One region of the Methylobacterium sp. 275MFSha3.1 genome, then DNA from elsewhere that is predicted to be linked to it. Evidence: predicted binding sites of a transcription regulator. Region 1 holds the regulator's gene; the other holds the start of a gene.
What was found. Region 1 encodes LexA, which represses DNA repair genes until DNA is damaged. Its sites were predicted from a motif close to TGTTCNNNNTGTGTTCNG; they were not measured.
Positions count from the first base shown of each region.

Region 2: BLW78_RS11600 (PA0069 family radical SAM protein) is a predicted target of LexA. The motif match lies at 4,191-4,208, and genes of this name have one in related genera.

Region 1 covers NZ_FNWP01000010.1:81,276-87,557, reverse strand. The annotation lists gene BLW78_RS13785 (ComEC/Rec2 family competence protein) at 1-1,785, shown strand, start outside; gene lexA (transcriptional repressor LexA) at 1,779-2,507, opposite strand; gene BLW78_RS13775 (hypothetical protein) at 2,758-3,207, shown strand; gene BLW78_RS13770 (hypothetical protein) at 3,226-3,441, opposite strand; gene fae (formaldehyde-activating enzyme) at 3,772-4,311, shown strand; gene BLW78_RS13760 (hypothetical protein) at 4,351-4,815, opposite strand; gene BLW78_RS13755 (error-prone DNA polymerase) at 4,883-6,282, opposite strand, start outside.
Region 2 covers NZ_FNWP01000008.1:175,364-181,645, forward strand. The annotation lists gene BLW78_RS11590 (ribonuclease HII) at 1-207, shown strand, start outside; gene BLW78_RS11595 (methyl-accepting chemotaxis protein) at 221-2,323, opposite strand; gene BLW78_RS11600 (PA0069 family radical SAM protein) at 3,034-4,161, opposite strand; gene BLW78_RS11605 (hypothetical protein) at 4,320-4,850, shown strand; gene BLW78_RS11610 (amino acid permease) at 5,015-6,282, shown strand, end outside.

The sequences.
Region 1 (6,282 bases):
ACGCCGATCCCGCGTCCCGGGGACGGCGTCGCCGCCACGGCCCGGCTGCTGCCGCCCCCGGAGGCGGCCCGGCCCGGCGGCTACGACTTCGCCCGGGACGCCTATTTCCAGGGGATCGGCGCGGTGGGCTCGCTGATCGGCACCGTCACCGTCCGGGAACCGTCCGGGCCGCCGCCGCTGGGCCTGCGGCTCGCCGCTGCGCTCGACGCGGCGCGCAACGGACTCACGCGCCGGATCGCGGAGGCCGCCGGCGGCCAGGCGGGCGCGGTGGCGGCGGCCCTGGTGACGGGCAAGCGCGGCCTCATCGGGCCGGCCACCAACGACGCGCTCCGCGCCGCCGGCATCTACCACGTGGTGTCGATCTCGGGCCTCCACATGGTGCTGGCCGCCGGCGTGGTGTTCTGGCTGGTGCGGGCGCTCCTCGCCGCGGTGCCGCTCTGCGCGCTCCTCTGGCCGATCAAGAAGATCGCGGCCGGCTTCGCCATGGTCGGCGTCACCGCCTACTGCGCCTTCTCGGGCTGGGACATCGCGGCCGAGCGCTCGCTGATCATGACCCTGATCATGCTCGGCGCGATCCTGGTGGACCGGCCGGCCCTGTCGATGCGCAACCTCGCCCTCTCGGCGCTGATCGCGCTCGCCCGCGAGCCGGAGGGCCTGCTCGGCCCGAGCTTCCAGATGTCCTTCGGCGCCGTGGCCGGGCTGATCGCCTGCGCGCGGCTGATCGACGGGCGGCTGCTCGTGCGCCCGGGGGCCGGGCGGATCGGGCGGCTCGTCGGGACCGGCCTGTCGGCGATCACCGGGACCCTGGCCACGACCCTGGTGGCGCAGGTCGCGACGGCCCCCTTCGCCACCTACCACTTCCAGACGGTCCAGCCCTTCGGCCTCGTCGGCAACGCCCTGACCCTGCCGCTCGTCTCCCTGGTGGTGATGCCCGCCGCGGTGATCGGCTGCCTCGCCTATCCCTTCGCCCTCGACCGGCCGGTCTGGTGGCTGATGGGGCAGGCGGTGGCCGGGATGCTGGCGATCTCGGACTGGATCGCCGGGTTCGAGCGGGCGGTCCTGGTGCTGCCGGCCTTCGGCGCCGGGGCGCTGGCCCTGCTGACCGCCGGCCTGCTGCTGGGGACGCTGCCGGCCTCGCGCCTGCGCTGGCTCGCCGTGCCGCCGGTCCTGCTCGGGCTCGTCCTCGCGGCCCGGCCCGACCGCTACGACCTCTACGTCGACCGGCAGGGCGCCGGGGCCGCGGTGCGGGGCCCGGACGGGCAGCTCGCGGCCCTCGGCAGCCCTTCGGGCTTCGTCCTCGAGCAGTGGCTGAAGGCGGACGGCGACGGGCGGCGGTCCGCGGCGCTGATCGTCCGGTCGGGCAGCGGGCGCTGCGACCGGCTCGGCTGCACCGCCCGGCTGCCGGACGGGCGGGCGGTCGCCCTGGTCCGGGACCGGCGGGCCTTCCCGGAGGATTGCGCCCGCGCCGCGGTGCTGATCACGGGCCTCGCGGCGCCGCCCACCTGCACGGGGCCGCTGGTGATCGACCGGCGCGTCCTCGCCGCCCGCGGGGCCGTGGCCCTCCGGACCGACGGCGACGGCTTCGCCGCGCGCTACGCCCGGGACGACGGCCGCGCCGTGCCCTGGCGGCCGGCCGCGGGGCGCGGGCCGGGACCTCCGTCGCCGGTCACCGCGGAGCCGGGCGACCGCCCCGCGGAGAACGGGATCGCCGCGACGCCGGAGGCCGACGCCGCGCCGGGCGGAGACCTCGCCCCCGGCGACGCGCCGGCCGAGCCGCTTCAGTAGCGGCGGACGAGGCTCACGAGGCGGCCCTGGATCCGGACCCGGTCGGGCCCGAGCACGCGGGTCTCGTAGGCCGGGTTGGCGGCCTCGAGGGCGATCGACGAGCCGCGGCGGCGCAGGCGCTTGAGCGTCGCCTCCTCGTCGTCGATCAGCGCCACGATGATGTCGCCGGTATTGGCCGTCTCCTGCTTGCGGATGACCACGAGGTCGCCGTCCAGGATGCCCGCCTCGACCATCGAGTCGCCGCGCACCTCGAGGGCGTAGTGCTCGCCGCCGGCCACGAAGTCCGGCGACAGGGTGATGGCGTGGCTCTGGTTCTGGATCGCCGAGACGGGCGTACCGGCCGCGATCCGGCCCATGACCGGGATCGAGATGGCGCGGCCGGACTCGTCGATCATCCGCGTGCTCGCCGGGGCCGGCGGCTGCTTGGACTTACCGCCCTCGACCACGCTCGGCGTGAAGCGGCGCGGCTCGGCGGGGGCCTGAGTCGCCGGAGCGGCCTGGGTCAGGCTCTCGGGGATGCGGATCACCTCGATGGCGCGGGCCCGATTTGGGAGGCGCCGGAGGAAGCCGCGCTCCTCGAGCGCCGTGATCAGCCGGTGGATGCCGGATTTCGACTTGAGATCGAGGGCATCCTTCATCTCGTCGAACGACGGCGGGACACCGCATTCCTGCATCCGGCTCTGGATGAATCGCAGGAGGTCCAGCTGCTTGCGCGTGAGCATCGACGGGGGACTCGCGGCTTGGCGGACCGCCACGTGACGGTCTCCGAAACAAATCACGAACAGGTTAAACGTTCCGCAAGTGTTCCGCAAGAGCGGCACCGCTCGGCCCGGCGCGCCGCGGGCGCGCCCGCGGGAGAAGGTCGAGAAACGCATTGACGGCGCAAGCGGAGCCGTTTCAATGCATCGCGGCGCCCCGCCGGGAAGGCGGCGGATCCGGGGTGCGGGCTGGGACCCTCTTGGAATGACGAGGATGCGACGACCCGCAGCTCTGCTGCCCCTCGGCCTCGCCGCCCTCGGCCTCGCCGGCTGCACCACCGGATTCTCCTACATCTCGCGGAACTACGTGGCGCTCACTCCCCAGGTCGTCACGATCGGCTGCAAGGAGCCCTACGAGGTCTACGACAACCGGCAGCTGCGCCGGATGCTGATCGTGTCCAACGCCCTGCGCGAGTATACCGGCTGCAACCTGAGCGAGGTCCGGATCGATCCGGAGCCGGGCGCCACCCGGGTGAAGCGCTTCCGCACCGCCGCCCGGGCCTATCTCGACGAGACCGTGCGCGAGGATTGCCGGATCACTGGCGAGACCGTGTTCGATCCGCTGAAGACCGAGTTCGCCTACGCCTGCGACGCGCCGATCGAGAAGCGCGGCACCGTGGTCCCCCGCCTGCCGGGCCGCAATCCGGGCCTCGGCGTGCGCTGACCGGCCGGCGGCGCGCCCTCAGGCGCCCGGCTTCGGGAACGTCCGCTCCGCGGCGTCGCCGGCGGCGGCCAGCAGGGCGCGGGCGAAGGCCCGGGCCTCCGTCCGGTCGAGCACGATCGCGGCGGTGACCGGCGCACCGCCGAGGTCGGCGAGGGCGAGTTCCAGGCGCACCCCGTCGGGCACGGCGCTCGCCTGAAGGCTCCAGCCGGAGCCCCGGTCCGTGCTCTCCGCCATCGTGTTCCTCCCGCATGCCCGGCACGGCGCCGCGCGCCCACCGGAACGGCCAGGCCCGGGACCGCTCCCGGAGCCACGCTCCGGTCTTCCCTGCCTCGCCTGTCCGCGTTCCTCAAGGCCACAGGCCGCGCGGGGGTGGAGATGCGCGCCGTCGCGGATGCCGGCGGCCGCATCGCGGCGATACGGGGCGGCACGGGGCGGCACGGGGCTGCGCCCGCGCCGCGGCGCGGGCGAGGGCAGGGGCGGCCGGGATGGGGGCCGGCCTCGGGGCGATTGACGCGAGGCCGCCGATGATGTCTCCCGCGGGCTCCGATCAGGTGGAGTTCGAACATGCAAGAGATCTGGTTCCGCACGGGCGAGGCCACGGTGCTGGCGGCCGAGGGCCAGTACACCGACGCCATGCCGGAGGTGCTGATCGGCTCGGTGCGCGGCCCGGTCGGTCAGGCCTTCGCGTCGATGATGGGGCAGGTCCAAGGCCACACGCGGATGTTCGTGGTGCGCGACCTCAACCAGCTCGTGCGCCCGGCCACGATGATGACCACCAAGGTCACGATCCACACGGCCGAGTATGCCGAGCTCCTCGGCGGCGTGGTCCAGGCCGCCACCGGCGACGCGATCGTGGACTGCATCATCGAGGGCATCCTGCCGAAGGACGGGCTCGACGAGCTGTGCATGATCATCATGATCTGGCTCGATCAGCGCTGCGCCGAGGACGACAACCTCGACCAGAAGGACCTCTACCGGACCAACTACGAGGCCACGAAACTCGCCATCGCCCGCGCCCTCAAGGGCGAGCCCACGGTCGACGAGCTGATCGCCAACCGGAAGACCGTGAAGCACTACGCGCTCGACGGCGTGATCGAGTACTGAGCGGGCCCGCGTCGCGCATCCTGCCGGCTCAGGTCCGCCTCAGCCCGGCGGGATGCGCCCCACCGAGCAGAGGGTCCGCATCGCGCTGCTGCCCGGGTCGGTGTAGCAGGACGCCGACCAGCCGTTCTGCTGGATGAACGACTTGCGCCGCTCCGCCAGCGCGGTCCGGTAGGCGGTGGCGATGATCGGCTCGACGGTCGCGGCCGGTTGGCCGACGAGGATCTCGGAGGCCACCGACAGGTCGCGGAAGAAGGTCGCCGAGGGACTCGGCTCGGCGGAGGTCGCCTGCACGATCGGCTCGGCCCGGCAGGTCACGTCGAACTTGATCGGGCCGGCCACGCGGATGTCGATGCTGGGGCCGGCGCGCTTGCTGACCCGGCCGCCGATCGCGTCGGCGATCTGGCGGGTGAGGTCGTCGCAGCTGTCGGCCCGGGCGGCCTCCGCCAGGAGGGGCAGGGCCGCGCAGGCGGCGAGGAGGAGGCGCGGGACGGCGAAGCTCGACATCGCCGCACTCTACGCGCCGCGCGGGGCCTGTCGAGGGGCTGGTCGAGGGCCGCTCGAAGTGCCGGCCTCAGTGGAAATCCCGGCTGGGGAACACGCGCCGGTCCGGGGGCACGCCGAAATCCGTGTTCTCGGGCGGCAGCTTCATGCCGGCCTCGCGCAGGTCGCGCAGGGCGGCGGTGAGGTCGCGAAACCCCTCCGCCACGAGGTGGACCACCCCGTCCGCCCGCTGGATCCGGCCGCGCACGGCGAGGAACCGCGCCTGCATGGCGATCCGGCGATTCGCCTCGAACACGGTCTTCCAGACGATCACGTTGGCGATACCGGTCTCGTCCTCCAGCGTCAGGAAGACCACGCCCTTGGCGGTGCCGGGCCGCTGGCGGATCAGCACGAGCCCCGCCACCGTGACCCGCGCCCCCTGGGGCAGCGCCGGATCGAGATGGGCCCGGGCCGGGATCGCGCCGATCCGGGCGAGCCGCCCCCGGAAGAACGCGACCGGGTGCCCCTGGAGCGACAGGCCGGTGGCGGCGTAATCCTCGGCCACGGCCTCGGACGGGGCCAGGGGCTGAAGGTCCACCGCCGGCTCGTGCCGGAACAGGCCGTCATCGGCGTGCCACGCGAAGAGCGGCAGGGGTGCGTCGAGGAGATGGGCGCGGCGCTCGCTCGCATCGGCCTTGGCGGCCTTGCGGGATGACGTCCCCTCCAGGGTGCGGACCATCCACAGGGCGGCGCGCCGGTCGAGGCCGAGCGAGCGGAACGCGTCCGCCTCGGCCAGCCGCTCCAGGGCGTTGCGGGGCAGGGCGAGGGACGCCTGCAGCCCCTCGATGCTGGCGTAGCCGTTGGCGCGCAGCCGCACGAGCCGGCGCATCGCGGCCTCGGGCAGGCCGCGCACGACGCGCAGACCGATCCGCACGGCGTGCAGCGCCGGATCCCCGGCCGGCTCCAGGGTGCAGTCCCAGTCGCTGGCGTTGACGCAGACGCCCCGCACCTCGACCCCGTGGGCCCGGGCGTCGCGCACCAGCTGGGCCGGCTGGTAGAAGCCCATGGGCTGGGCGTTGAGGATCGCGGCCAGGAAGACGTCGGGGTGCCGGCACTTCATCCAGGCCGAGGCGTAGACGAGGAGCGCGAAGCTCGCCGCGTGGCTCTCCGGGAAGCCGTAGGTCGAGAAGCCCCGGATCTGCGCGAAGCAGCGCTCGGCGAAGTCCTGCGGGTAGCCCCGGCGGGTCATGCCGCCCACGAACTTGTCCGCGAAGCCGCCGATCGACCCGACGTGGCGGAAGGTCGCCATCGCCCGGCGCAGCCCGTCGGCCTCGGCCGGGGTGAAGCCCGCCGCCGTGATGGCGATCTGCATGGCGTGCTCCTGGAACAGCGGCACGCCGTAGGTCTTCTGCAGGACCTCCTTCAGCTCGTCCGCCGGGCCGTGATCCGGGTGCGGGGCCGGGTACTCGACCGGGTCGATCCCGGAGCGTC
Region 2 (6,282 bases), on a different contig from region 1:
GGCGACCACTTGGTGCCCCAGATCGCCGCCGCGTCGATCGTCGCCAAGGTGCTCCGGGACCAGCTGATGCGGCGGCTCGCCCGGCGCCATCCCGGCTACGGCTGGGAGCGCAATGTCGGCTACGGGACGGCCGTCCACCGCGCCGGCCTGACGCAGCTCGGGCGCAGCCCCCACCACCGGCTCAGCTTCACCCGCGGCTTCGACTGAGCCGGGCGACGGGTCACGCGGCCCGGACGCCGGTGAGGAAGCGCTCGACCTCCGCGGCGAGCTCCTCCGACTGACGCGTGAGCGCGGTGGCGGCCGTCAGCACGTGGTCGGCCGCGTGGCCAGTCCGGTCGGCCGCCTGCGCCACGCCGGCGATGTTGCCGGTGACCTCCTGCGTGCCGGCATTGGCCTGGGCGACGTTGCGGACGATCTCCTGCGTCGCCGCCCCCTGCTGCTCCACCGCGGCCGCGATGGCGGCGGCCACGGCGTCGATCTCCCCGATCCGGCCGGTGATCGTCCCGATCGCCCGCACCGCCTGACCGGTCACGGTCCGGATCTCGCCGATCTGCCGGCCGACCTCGTCGGTGGCCCGACCGGTCTGGGCGGCCAGTTCCTTGACCTCGGTTGCGACGACCGCGAAGCCGCGCCCGGCCTCGCCGGCCCGCGCCGCCTCGATCGTGGCGTTGAGCGCCAGCAGGTTCGTCTGCGCGGCGATGCGGGCGATCAGCTCGACGACGGCGTCGACCCGGGCGACGGACGCGTTCAGCGCCGCCACCAGGGCGGCCGTCTGGTCGGCCTCGCCGACCGCGCTCCGGGCCAGCTCGGACGAGCCCTGGACCTGCCGCCCGATCTCCTGGACGGAGGTGCCGAGTTCCTCCACCGCGGCGGCCACCGTCCTGACGCCGGCGGACGCCTCCTCGGCGGCCGCGGCCACGGTATCGGACTGGCTGGCCGTCTCCTGGGCTGTGGTGGTCATCTCCCAGGCCGTGGTCTGCAGTTCGGCCGCGGCGGCGGAGACCTGCCCGACGATGCCGGCCACCGCCGCCTCGAAGGTCTGCGCCATCGTGTGCGTCATGGTCCGGCGCTGCGCCTCCGCGGCGCGCGCCGCCTCGTCCGCCTCTGCCTCCAGGGCGCGGGTGCGGACGAGGTTGTCCCGGAAGACCTCCACGGCCGCCGCCATCGCGCCGATCTCGTCCCGCCGCCCGCGGGCCGGGATCTCCACGGCGACGTCGCCGGAGGCGAGCGCCCGCATCGCCTGGATCATGGCCCGGAGCGGCCCGAGCACGCGGCGGACGACGACGACGGCGCCGGCACCGGCGAGCAGCACCGATGCGGCCAGGAACAGGCCGGTGTGCAGCAGCGTCGCCCCCGCCTCAGCGAAGAGTGCCTGCGCGCGGGCGACCATCGCGTTCAGCGCCGCCTCGGCGAGGTCGGCGATGGTGTTGACCTCCCGCGTGTTGCGGTCGCGCAGGTCCTGGATCGCGACGCCCGGCGGCTGACCCCGGCTCAGGGCCGCCCGCAAGGCCTGCCGCCGCGCCGCGACCTCGCCCTCGAAGTTGCTGCTGCCCGCCCTGACGAAGGCGTCCTGGACCGCCCGCGGCAGCGTGTCGTCCATGTGATCGACGAGATTCGCCCAGCTCGCCGCGACGCGGCCGCGCTCCTCGGCCTCGGCGAGGCGCTCCTCCTCGGACCAGCCCGTGCCCCGCGTCACGGCCGTCTCGGCCCGCGCCACGTTGCCGCCGATCGCGACCCGCGTGATCCAGGCGGCGCGCTTGATGTCCAGGGCGCGGGCCAGCGCCGCGTCCCGGCGCGGGATCGTGACGTCGACGGCCCCGCTGGTCGCCGTGAGCGCGTCGAGCAGATCCCGGAAGGCGGTCGCGGCGACCCCCTCGGTCGCGGCCTCGCGCTCCGCGACCGGGACCGCGAGGGCCGCGTCGATCCGCGACGTCAGGCCGATGACGGCCTCGTGCGCCCGTCGGAGCGGATCGACCGTCTTCGCCACCGCGGCGGTGTCGACCGCGCGCACCAGGCTCAGGAGCGCTTCCAGACGATCGATCCGGGTCGCGCGCTGTCGGGCGATCAGGGCCGCGTCGGCGGGCGGGATCCTGTCCGCGGCGATCAGCGCCTGCAGGGTCCGTCCCCGCTCGAGGCGCACGGCGAGCAGGATCTCGAGGAGGATACGACTGCCTTCCGTGAGCGCGACGACGCGGCGGCTCTCCCGCTCCTGCGCCCCGGCCTCCAGCGCCGTCCGGGCACCCGCGGCCAGCAGCATGGCGCTGAGTGAGAACAGGATCGCGCACAGGATCGTGCCGATGGACGGACGCGGAAGGCGCAGCATGAGGGTCGGGATCTCTCTTCGCGGTGCGTCGAGGCGTGCGGCCCGCCGCCGGGCTGCCCGGTTCGAGCAGGGCGGCCGGTCGGCCTCGGTCGACGGAAAGGCTGAGCGACGCGACAGGCACCCCGACGCGGCGGCGGCCCGGTTCGCTCGAAGGGCGCGGCGAGGGCGCGGCGAGTCCGGGGGCTCACCGGCGAACTCCCGGTCCGGTCATCGGACCGGGAGTTCGCCCGGTCGGCATCGGAGGTCGAAACCCCGACACTCTACCGTCTCAAGGAAGGCCGGCAGTCGCGACCGGCAGAACCGAGCAGGGCCGCGGCGCGCGGCTCGCCCGCGACCGGATCACGGCGCACAGCGTCCATTGGCGGGATCTGCGGACACGGACACCGGACAAAATCGCGCTCTTACGCACAGAACGACCCTCAATATAGAAATGAAATTCGATAACTCAATCAAACTTGGTCAAAATCTCGCAGTAAAACTCGCGATCTCAGGCATTTGAACCACAATGACACAGATGTCAATCTTACGTTCTGCGATCTTCCTCACAACTTAGACATCAGATAATCGACTTTGGGGGCAACATTTGAGCCGCTTTCAATCTTTGGAATTATCTTCTTACGCCGTTTCCGGCCAAAATGACTGGAATTTTCGCTGAACCGTACTGTGGGACAGGTCCGCCGCCTCGCGCGCGCCGCCGCGTCGGTCGCGTGTCAGAACAGCGCCAGCTGCGCGCCGGGCTTCCGGAAGGCGTCGCGATTCAGCGCGATGCGCCCGAAGGCGAAACCGAGACGCGTGCCGGCGAGCCGGACCCGCTGGCCGATCATCGTCGCGTAGGCGCCCTCCCCGCGGAAGCGGTGGCCGAAGCGCGGGTCGTTCTCGCGCCCGCCCCGGGCTTCCCGCAGGAGTGCGAAGGCCCGCGCCCTGCGTTCGGGATAGTGCTCGGTGAACCAGTCCGCCACGAGGTCGGCGACTTCGCCCGGGAGGCGCAGCAGCGCGTGGCCGATCCGGCTCGCCCCGTGCGCGCGCGCCTCGGCCAGGATCGATTCGATCTCGTGGTCCGTCAGGCCGGGGATGATCGGCGAGACGTTGACCATGACGGGCACGCCCGCCGCGCTCAGGCCCCGCATCGCCGCGAGCCGCTTGCCCGGCCGCGGCGCCCGCGGGTCGAGGCGGCGGGCGAGGTCCGGATCCAGCGTCGGCAGCGAGATCGCCGCCAGCACGAGGTTCTCCGCCGCCATCTCGGTCAGGAGATCGAGGTCGCGCAGCACGAGGTCCGACTTGGTGGTGATGCTGACGGGGTGGCGGGCCTCCCGCAGCACCTCCAGAACCGCGCGGGTCAGCCGGTGCTCCCGCTCGACCGGCTGGTAGGGATCCGTGGCGGTGCCGAGGGCGATCGTGTCGGGCCGGTAGCCCGGCGCGGCGATCTCGCGGGCGAGGAGCCGGGCGGCGTCCGGCTTGGTGAAGATCCGCGACTCGAAGTCGAGCCCCGGCGACAGGCCGAGCCAGGCATGGGTCGGGCGCGCGTAGCAGTAGATGCAGCCGTGCTCGCAGCCCCGGTACGGGTTGATCGACCGGTCGAACGGGATGTCGGGCGAGCTGTTGCGCGCGATGATCCGGGCGGACCGCTCCGGCGTGACCTCCGTGCGCAGGGGTGCCGGAGCGTCCGCCGTCCAAGTCTCGTCGTGGAACGCCTCGCGCCGGGCGGATTCGTATCGGCCCGTCGGGTTGGCCGTCGCGCCGCGCCCGCGCCGGGCGGCCGGTTCCGCGACGCTCGGCCCGAGTCGCGGCGCGGCCCCGTTTGCGGTCCCGGATGCGGTCCCGTCGCGCGTGTCCCCCATGACGACTCGCCTCCCTCACGGATCCACATAAGAACATAGAGCGAACACGACGGTGAAGGGCGCCTTTTTTTCAGGCAAATGCGGCTCTGCAGCCCGTCCGGGCGACGGCGCGTCACCGCGCGGGCCGCGGGGCAGTTTACGGCGCCGCAGAATCGTCTATGCGCGCGCTCATGCTCTCCGCCGTGACCTATCTGGCCGAACCGGCCGATCCGGACGCGATCGATCGCCTGGCCGACACGCTCAGCGTGCTCGTCTCCGGCGTGGCCGGCGGCCTCGTCGGCGACGCGGTGATCGTCGCGGGCCGCGAGAGCGAGGCCGTGGCGGCCGTCGCGGAGGCCACGGGCGCGACCCTCGTGCTGCACCGGGGCGGCAATCCCTACGCGGCCGGCGCCGCCGCGGCCCGGCGGGACTGGATCCTGTGCCTGGAGGCCGGCGACGTCCCGGCCGAGGGCTGGATCCGCACCCTCGACCGCTTCGTCGGGACCGCGCGGCCGGAGACGGCGCTCGGCCGCCTGCACCGCCCGGCCGGGCGCTGGCTCGGCCGGCTCGTCAGACGGGCGGAGACCGTCGTCGGCGCCCGGCAGGCCCGGGCCGGCGACGTCGTCCGGCGCGAGGCCCTGCGTGCCGAGGGCGCGTTCACGGGTCGCCTCAAGGTCAGGCCGCTGATCGCTCGGATCGAGCGCGCCTGACCGGAAAGATCTTGCTCGGGAGAATCTTGCTCGGAAGAATCTTGCGCCCGCTCACGTTGTTGTCGGTCGATCCGCCTCTACAACTCTGAAAGCGCGGCAGGATCGTCGCCGTCTCCGGACATGATGACGCGCGCTGAGCCACCCCGATCTGGAAGGATGGTGCAATGGATTCGTCGGGCCTGATGGGGCGCAAGTCGGTCGAGGACATCGTCGAGAGCGGCGAGGGCGAGCAGCAGCTCTCGAAGTCGCTGGGCGCCCTCTCGATCACCGCGATGGGCATCGGGGCGATCATCGGCGCCGGCATCTTCGTCCTGACCGGCACGGCCGCGGCCCAGTATGCCGGGCCGGGGATCATGCTGTCCTTCGTGCTCGGCGGCATCGCCTGCGCCTTCGTCGGCCTCTGTTACTCGGAGATGGCCGCGCTGATCCCGGTCGCCGGATCGAGCTACACCTACACCTACGCGACGCTCGGCGAGTTCTTCGCGTGGCTGATCGGCTGGGACCTGATCCTCGAATACGCCATGGGCGCCGCCACCGTGGCGGTCGGCTGGTCGGGCTACGTGACCAGCATCCTGAAGAGCGTCGGCATCGTGATCCCGGCGCAGTTCGCCAACGCGCCGGGCACGCCGATCGAGGGCGGCGGGACCGCGCTGCTGAACCTGCCGGCGGTCCTGATCGTGGCGCTGATCACGATCCTGCTGATGCGGGGCACGAAGGAATCGGCGCTCTTCAACAACATCATGGTCGCGGTGAAGCTCACCGTCGTGGTCGCCTTCATCGCCCTGGGCTGGGGCCACGTGAATGCCGCGAACTGGAGCCCGCTCATCCCGGACAACGACGGGACCTTCGGCCATTTCGGCTACAGCGGCGTCCTGCGCGGCGCGGGCGTGGTGTTCTTCGCCTTCATCGGCTTCGACGCGGTCTCGACCGCCGCCCAGGAGGCGCGCAGACCCCAGAAGGACATGCCCATCGGCATCCTGGGCTCGCTCGCGGTCTGCACGATCCTGTACGTGCTCGTCGCCGCCGTGCTGACCGGGCTCGTGCCCTACAAGGACCTGAACGTCCCGGACCCAATCGCCAAGGGCGTCGACGTGATCGGCATCGGCTGGTTCGCGCTCCTGATCAAGCTCGGGGCGCTGACCGGGCTGACGACGGTGATCCTCGTCCTGCTCTACGGCCAGAGCCGGATCTTCTTCACCATGGCGCAGGACGGCCTGCTGCCGAAGATGTTCTCCCACGTCCACCCGACCTACCAGACGCCGTATCGCAGCCAGGCGATGATCGGCGCCGCGGTCGCCGTGGTGGCGGCCCTGGTGCCGATCCACATCCTCGGCGAGATGGTGAGCATCGGCACGCTGGCCGCCTTCATCCTCGTCTGCGGCTCGGTGCTCTACCTCCGGCGGGCCGAGCGCACCATGAAGCGGCCGTTCCG